Linked DNA regions of Luteibacter rhizovicinus DSM 16549. The protein of the gene in region 2 interacts with the protein of the main gene of each other region in a pairwise test. Links are inferred from orthologs where the notes say so. Each region holds a gene or a part of one and is shown on either strand. Other genes may lie near its edges. The genes, in order: rbsB and ileS.

Region 1 (3,214 bases), 1.3 Mb from region 2 along the record:
GCCAAGTGGCTGGCACTCAAGCCGCGCGTGCTCATCCTCGACGAGCCCACGCGCGGTGTCGATGTCGGCGGCAAGGCCGAGATCTATCACATCATCAATCAACTCGCGGAGCAGGGCGTGGCCATTCTCATGATTTCCTCGGAACTGCCGGAGGTGCTCGCCATGAGCGATCGCATCCTGGTCATGCACGAGGGGCATGCAACGGCCCTGCTCGAAGCCCACGGTGCCACCCAGGAAACCGTGATGACTGCCGCGACCGGAGGCCACTGACATGACGCTTCAACTCAACTGGAGCCAGGCCAAGGCGCTGTTCCAGCGCCTCGGCTCGGTGATCGGACTGCTGCTCCTCTTCATCGTGCTGTCGGTGCTGAGTCCGGACTTCCTGACCACGGGCAACCTGCTCACCGTGTTGCGCCAGGTGTCGATCAATGCACTGATCGCCTTCGGCATGACCTTCGTGATTCTCTCCGGCGGCATCGACCTTTCCGTCGGCGCGATCCTCGCCTTCACCGGTGCGATCACCGCCGGCCTGATGGCCGCCGGTCACGGCATGGTGCTTTCGGTCGGCGCCGGTCTCGGCCTGGGCCTCGTGCTCGGCATGGTCAACGGCGCGCTGGTGTCCTGGGGCAAGGTGGCTCCGTTCATCGCGACCCTCGGCACGGTCACGCTGCTTCGCGGCCTCACCCTGTCTTATACGCAGGGCAGCCCGATCCCGGTGACCAATCCCGGCTTCGCCATGCTCGGCGGCGGCTACATCGCCAACCTGATTCCGTTGCCCGTCATCTGGATGGCCGTTGCCTTCATCCTCTGTGGTTTCCTTCTGCGCGGCACGGTGTTCGGCCGTCACGTGGTGGCGATCGGCGGTAACGAGGAAGCGGCGCGTCTCTCCGGTGTCCGCATCTCGCCGATGAAGCTCGGCATCTACGGTCTTTCCGGCCTTCTCTCCGCATTCGCGGGCGTCGTGCTTACCTCGCGGCTGTATTCGGCCCAGGCGACCGCCGGTGCAGGCTACGAGCTGGACGCCATCGCCGCGGTGGTGCTCGGTGGCACCAGCCTGGCCGGCGGCCGCGGTTGGCTCTTCGGCACCCTGATCGGCGCATTGCTGATCGGCTTCCTGAACAACGGTCTCAACTTGCTCGGCGTAAGCTCTTTCTACCAGCAGGTGGTGAAGGGCATTGTCATCCTGATCGCTGTCCTGCTCGACAGGCGGCAGTAAAAACAAAAACGAGGGAAATACACCATGCGTAAAGTCACATTCCTGGCCGCGGCAGCGGCAACGCTGCTCGCAGCCTGCTCGCAGCAGGGTCCGGGCGAATCCGCGCCGGCCGCCGCCTCCACCGCTGGCGGCGCCGCCGCTTCGGGCACGCCGGTGATCGGCCTCGCGCTGTCGACGCAGAACAACCCGTTCTTCGTCGAGCTGAAGGATGGCGCCCAGAAGGCCGCCAAGGACGCCGGCGTCCAGCTGGTCGTCGTCGATGCGCAGGACGATCCGGCTCGCCAGATCTCCAGCGTCGAAGATCTGATCCAGAAGCGCGTCTCGGTCATCCTGCTCAACCCGACCGACTCTTCGGCCCTGGCCGGTGCCGTACAGTCCGCGCAGCGCGCGAACATCCCGGTAATCACGCTCGACCGCGGCGTCGACGGCGCCGAAGTCGCATCGCACATCGCGTCGGACAACATCGCCGGCGGCAAGATGGCGGCCGACTTCCTGGCCAAGGAACTCAACGGCAAGGGCAACATCATCGAGCTGCAGGGCGTCGCCGGCACCTCGGCCGCGCGTGAGCGCGGCAAGGGCTTCGACGATCAGATCGCCACGACCGGCATGAAGGTCGTCGCGCAGCAGCCGGCGAACTTCGACCGTGCGCAAGGCCTCTCGGTGAGCGAGAACCTGCTCCAGGGCAACAACGACGTCCAGGCGATCTTCGCGCAGAACGACGAAATGGCCCTCGGTGCGGTGCAGGCCCTGGCTGGCAAGAACAAGAAGATCCTCGTCGTCGGCTTCGACGGCACGCCGGACGGCAAGACCGCCGTACAGAGCGGCGCCATGGCGGCCACGGTCGCCCAGCAGCCGGAAGAAATCGGCAAGCTCGGCGTCGAGACGGCGAAGAAGCTCATCGACAAGCAGCCGGTCGACAAGTCGATCGCCGTGCCGCTGAAGCTGCTGACCAAGCAGTAAGCGTCTCGTGTGAAAAGGCCGGGCCCCCTCACGGTGGCCCGGCCTTTTTTATGCGCGATGTTCGGATGGGGAGCTTTATTGTGGGAGCCGCTTCAGCGGCGATGCTCCTGGCAGGGAAGAGCATCGCCGCTGAAGCGGCTCCCACAAAAAGCCAGCGGCGGCTTAGTCCGAAGGACCCGGCGCGATGACTTCGCGCTGCCCGTTGATACCCATCGACGACACCAACCCTGCCGCTTCCATCGCCTCGACCAGACGCGCCGCGCGGTTGTAACCGATGCGGAACTGGCGCTGCACGAACGAGATCGACGCACGACGCGAACGCAGTACAAAGGCCGCCGCTTCGTCGTACAACGGATCCAGTTCGGCGTCGATGCCGTCTTCGCCAGGTTCGCCATCGACCGCGTCGCTCGGCGGACCGGCAAGGATCTCGTCCTTGTAGTCGGGCTCGCCGAACTGCTTCAGCCACGCCACGATGCGATGCACTTCCTCGTCGGCGACAAAGGCGCCGTGGATGCGCTGCGGATAGCCCGTACCTGGTGGCAGGAACAGCATGTCACCCTGGCCGAGCAGGCTCTCGGCGCCCATCTGGTCGAGAATGGTGCGCGAGTCGATCTTCGATGACACCTGGAAGGCGACGCGGGTAGGGATGTTCGCCTTGATCAGTCCGGTGATCACGTCGACCGAGGGGCGCTGTGTCGCGAGGATCAGGTGGATACCCGCTGCACGCGCCTTCTGCGCCAGCCGTGCGATCAGTTCTTCGATCTTCTTGCCGGCGACCATCATCAGGTCGGCCAGCTCGTCGATGATCACCACGATCATCGGCAAGGTATCCAGATGCTCCGGTACTTCGGGATGCGCCGGGAACGGATTGAACAGCGGCTTGCCCGCGGCGCGCGCCTCGCGCACCTTCTGGTTGAAACCGGCGAGGTTGCGCACGCGCAGATCCGACATCACGCGGTAGCGGTTTTCCATCTCGGCGACGCACCAGTTCAGCGCGTTGGCGGCGAGCTTCATGTCCGTGACCACGGGCGCCAGCAG
Region 2 (3,735 bases):
CCGCGTGATCGTCGGGCGGCTGGCCGCCCGGGAAGTCTGGGTCGGCGAGGATTTTCGCTTCGGCCACCGCCGGGGCGGCGATTTCGCACTGCTGCAGAGCATGGGCGCCGAGCTCGGTTTTACGGCCCATGCCGTGCCGCCGGTGATCGTCGACGGCGAGCGTGTGTCGTCGTCCAAAGTACGCACCTTGCTCGGCGAGAGTCGTTTCGCCGAGGCCGCCCGCTTGCTCGGGCGCCCATTCGTGATCGACGGACACGTCGAGCACGGGCAGCAGCTGGGCCGCACCCTTGGATATCCGACCGCGAATATCCATCTCAGTGAACGGGTCAGTCCCGTGCAGGGCATTTTCGCTGTACGCATCGGCGTCGGCGACGGTCCCTGCAGCTGGCCCGGTGTAGCGAGCCTCGGTTTCCGGCCGACGGTGAACGAGGTGCGTGAGCCCCTGCTCGAGGCGCACCTGTTCGATTTCTCCGGCGATCTCTACGGCCAGCGCATCGGCGTGGAGTTCGTACGGAAACTGCGTGACGAAGCGAAATTCGACGGCCTCGACGCCCTGACCGCGCAGATGCGCCAGGACGAGATCGCCGCCCGGCAAGCGCTTGGGATGAACCCCATCCTTGCCTCAGAAACCCACGGTTGACAGCGATGACCCAGGATTACAAGAACACGATCAACCTGCCGCAGACGGCCTTCCCGATGCGTGGCGACCTGCCCAAGCGCGAGCCCGGCTGGCTGGCCAACTGGGAGCGCGTGAATCGCTACGCGCAGATCCAGGAAAAGGCGGCCGATCGCGACAAGGTGTTCGTGCTGCACGACGGCCCGCCGTATGCGAATGGTGCGATTCACCTCGGGCACGCCGTGAACAAGGTGCTCAAGGACGTCGTCGTCAAGTCGAAGCTGATGGCGGGCTATCGTGCGCCGTACGTGCCCGGTTGGGACTGCCATGGCCTGCCCATCGAAATCGCGATCGAGAAGAAGTTCGGCAAGGCGGGCGACAAGCTCGACGCCGCCGCCTTCCGGCAGAAGTGCCGCGAATACGCGATGGCGCAGATCGACCTGCAGCGCGTGGACTTCAAGCGCCTCGGCGTCCTGGGCGACTGGGAAAAGCCGTATCGCACGCTCGATTTCACGTACGAAGCCGACATGATCCGCGCGCTTGCGCGCATCGTGGAGAACGGTCATGTCGTGCGTGGCGCGAAGCCGGTCTACTGGTGCTTCGACTGCGGTTCGGCATTGGCCGAGGCCGAGATCGAGTACGCCGACAAGACCTCGCCGGCCGTCGATGTCGCCTACGACGCGGTGGATCCGGTGTCCTTCGGTGCGCTGTTCGGTATCGCCGCCGGCGATGCCATGATCGCCGTGCCGATCTGGACGACCACGCCGTGGACGCTGCCGTCCAGCCAGGCCGTGTCACTCGGTGGCGAGATCGAGTACTCGCTCGTCGAAGGTCCGTCACGTGACGGCAAGCCGCTGCTGCTCGTCGTCGCCTCGGCGCTGGCGGAGAAAGCGCTTGCGCGCTACGGCGTCGACACCGTCAACGTGCTCGGTCGCGTGCAGGGCGCGGTGCTCGAGAACCAGCCGCTGCGTCATCCGTTTTACGACAAGCAGGTCCCGGTCATCCTGGGCGAGCATGTGTCCGACGAAGACGGTACCGGCGCGGTGCACACCTCGCCCGACCACGGTGCGGAAGACTTCGTGGTCAGCCAGCACTACGGCATCGGCACGCTCAACTACGTGGATGGCCGCGGCGTGTACCGCAGCGACCTGCCGCTCGCAGGCGACGTGTCCTTCGCCGGCATGCATATCTGGAAGGCGAACGACGCCATCGTCGACCTGCTTCGCGATCGCGGTGTGCTGCTGGCTTTCGCCAAACTGACGCACAGCTATCCGCACTGCTGGCGCCACAAGACGCCCGTGATCTTCCGTGCCACGCCGCAGTGGTTCATTGGCATGGAGCAGGCGGACCTGCGCCGCACCGCGCTCACCTCGATCAAGTCTGTGCGCTGGGTCCCGGGTTGGGGCGAAGAGCGTATAGCCGGCATGGTCGATGGTCGTCCCGACTGGTGCATCTCGCGCCAGCGCACGTGGGGCGTGCCGATCGCGCTGTTCGTCGACAAGAACACGCATGAGCCGCATCCGGACAGCGTCGAGCTGCTGGAGAAAGTGGCGCAGCGTGTCGCCCGCGAAGGCATCGATGTCTGGTTCTCGCTGGATGCTCGCGAGCTGCTTGGCGACGACGCCGACAAGTACGAGAAGGTCACCGACGTTCTCGACGTGTGGTTCGATTCGGGTGTCAGCCACTTCGCGGTGGTCGGTGCGCGTCCGGAGCTGCAGGCCGGTGACGCCAGCGAATACAAGGTGATGTACCTGGAAGGCTCCGATCAGCATCGCGGCTGGTTCCAGTCGTCGCTGCTCACCTCGGCAGCGATCAACGGCCGTGCACCTTACGACCATGTGCTCACCCACGGTTTCACCGTGGACGCGCAAGGCCGCAAGATGTCCAAGTCCATGGGCAACGGCATCGAGCCGCAGGACATCATGAAGACCCTCGGCGCGGACATCCTGCGCCTGTGGATCTGCTCGACCGACTACCGTAACGAAATGTCCTTGTCGGACGAGATCCTCAAGCGCGTGGCGGACACGTATCGCCGCGTGCGCAACACGGCGCGCTTCCTGCTCGGCAACCTCGACGGCTTCGATCCGGACAAGCACCTGCTGCCGACGGCGGGCTGCCTCGACCTGGATCGCTGGGCTGTGCAGCAGGCCGCCGACACGCAGACGGCGATCGTCGCCGCGTACGAGCGTTACGACTTCCCGGAAATCGTCCAGCGCGTGCAGAATTTCTGCACGAACGAACTCGGTGCGCTGTACCTCGACATCACCAAGGATCGCCTGTACACGATGCCGACCGATAGCCGCGGTCGTCGCAGTGCACAGAGTGCGATGTATCGCATTCTCGAAGCGATGGTCCGCTGGCTTGCACCGATCGTCACCTTCACCGCCGAGGAAATCTGGGCGAGCATGCCCGGGTCGCGCAGCGAGTCCGTGCTGTTCGACACCTGGTACGACGGCCTCGACGTGCGCGAAGACGGCGATGCCCGTGGTTGGTGGTCGACCCTGCTGGCTATTCGCGCATCGGCCTCGCAGGTGCTCGAAGGCATGCGCAAGGGTGGGCAGATCGGCGCCTCGCTCGACGCCACGCTGACGATTCATGCAGACACCGCCACCCAGGCGGCGCTGGCCGAATCGGCGAGCGAGCTACGGTTCTTCTTCATCACGTCCGACGTCACCCTCGCGCCGCTGGAGGGCCGTCCGGCCTCCGCCGAACGCGTGGAGCTGGAGGGTGCCGAGGTCTACGTTTCGGCCGATGTGAGCGACGCGGTGAAGTGCATCCGTTGCTGGCACCATCGCCCGGATGTCGGCGTGGATCCGGCGCATCCCGAGATCTGCGGGCGCTGCGTCGAGAACGTGACAGGGCAGGGCGAAGATCGCTGCTGGTTCTGAGGAACCGGTCCGACCCTATCCATCCGCGCCGCCACATGGCGGCGCGGCCGCTCCGCTTCGACATGGCCTGTCTGAATGACCGTACGCCCCAAACCCAACGCGCTTTCCTGGCTCTGGCTTGCTGCCGCCATGATCGGTCTCGACCAACTCACCAAGTGGTGGGCGCTGACTGCGCTGCAGCCAGCGGAGACGCCGCATCCGGTGATTCCGGGCATCCTCAACTGGACGCTC

Evidence for each region.
Region 1: the proteins of ileS (region 2) and rbsB interact in binary tests that used the Escherichia coli proteins (3 or more experiments, as listed by UniProt). The link is inferred for Luteibacter rhizovicinus DSM 16549 from one-to-one orthologs.

What each region holds. Positions count from the first base shown.
Region 1 is NZ_CP017480.1:1,626,097-1,629,310, reverse strand. What follows is about bases 309-3,208. They hold rbsB (ribose ABC transporter substrate-binding protein RbsB), read left to right. Parts: upstream 309-1,240; coding sequence 1,241-2,176; downstream 2,177-3,208. Other genes in these bases: BJI69_RS07380 (DNA translocase FtsK), read right to left, coding at 2,339-3,208; BJI69_RS07390 (ABC transporter permease), read left to right, coding at 309-1,216. Also shown: BJI69_RS07395 (sugar ABC transporter ATP-binding protein), read left to right, coding at 1-270; more of BJI69_RS07390, read left to right, coding at 272-308; more of BJI69_RS07380, read right to left, coding at 3,209-3,214. UniProt on the Escherichia coli protein: Part of the ABC transporter complex RbsABC involved in ribose import. Binds ribose. Also serves as the primary chemoreceptor for chemotaxis.
Region 2 is NZ_CP017480.1:300,451-304,185, reverse strand. What follows is about bases 284-3,704. They hold ileS (isoleucine--tRNA ligase), read left to right. Parts: upstream 284-645; coding sequence 646-3,504; downstream 3,505-3,704. Other genes in these bases: lspA (signal peptidase II), read left to right, coding at 3,580-3,704; BJI69_RS01465 (bifunctional riboflavin kinase/FAD synthetase), read left to right, coding at 284-640. Also shown: more of BJI69_RS01465, read left to right, coding at 1-283; more of lspA, read left to right, coding at 3,705-3,735. UniProt on the Escherichia coli protein: Catalyzes the attachment of isoleucine to tRNA(Ile). As IleRS can inadvertently accommodate and process structurally similar amino acids such as valine, to avoid such errors it has two additional distinct tRNA(Ile)-dependent editing activities.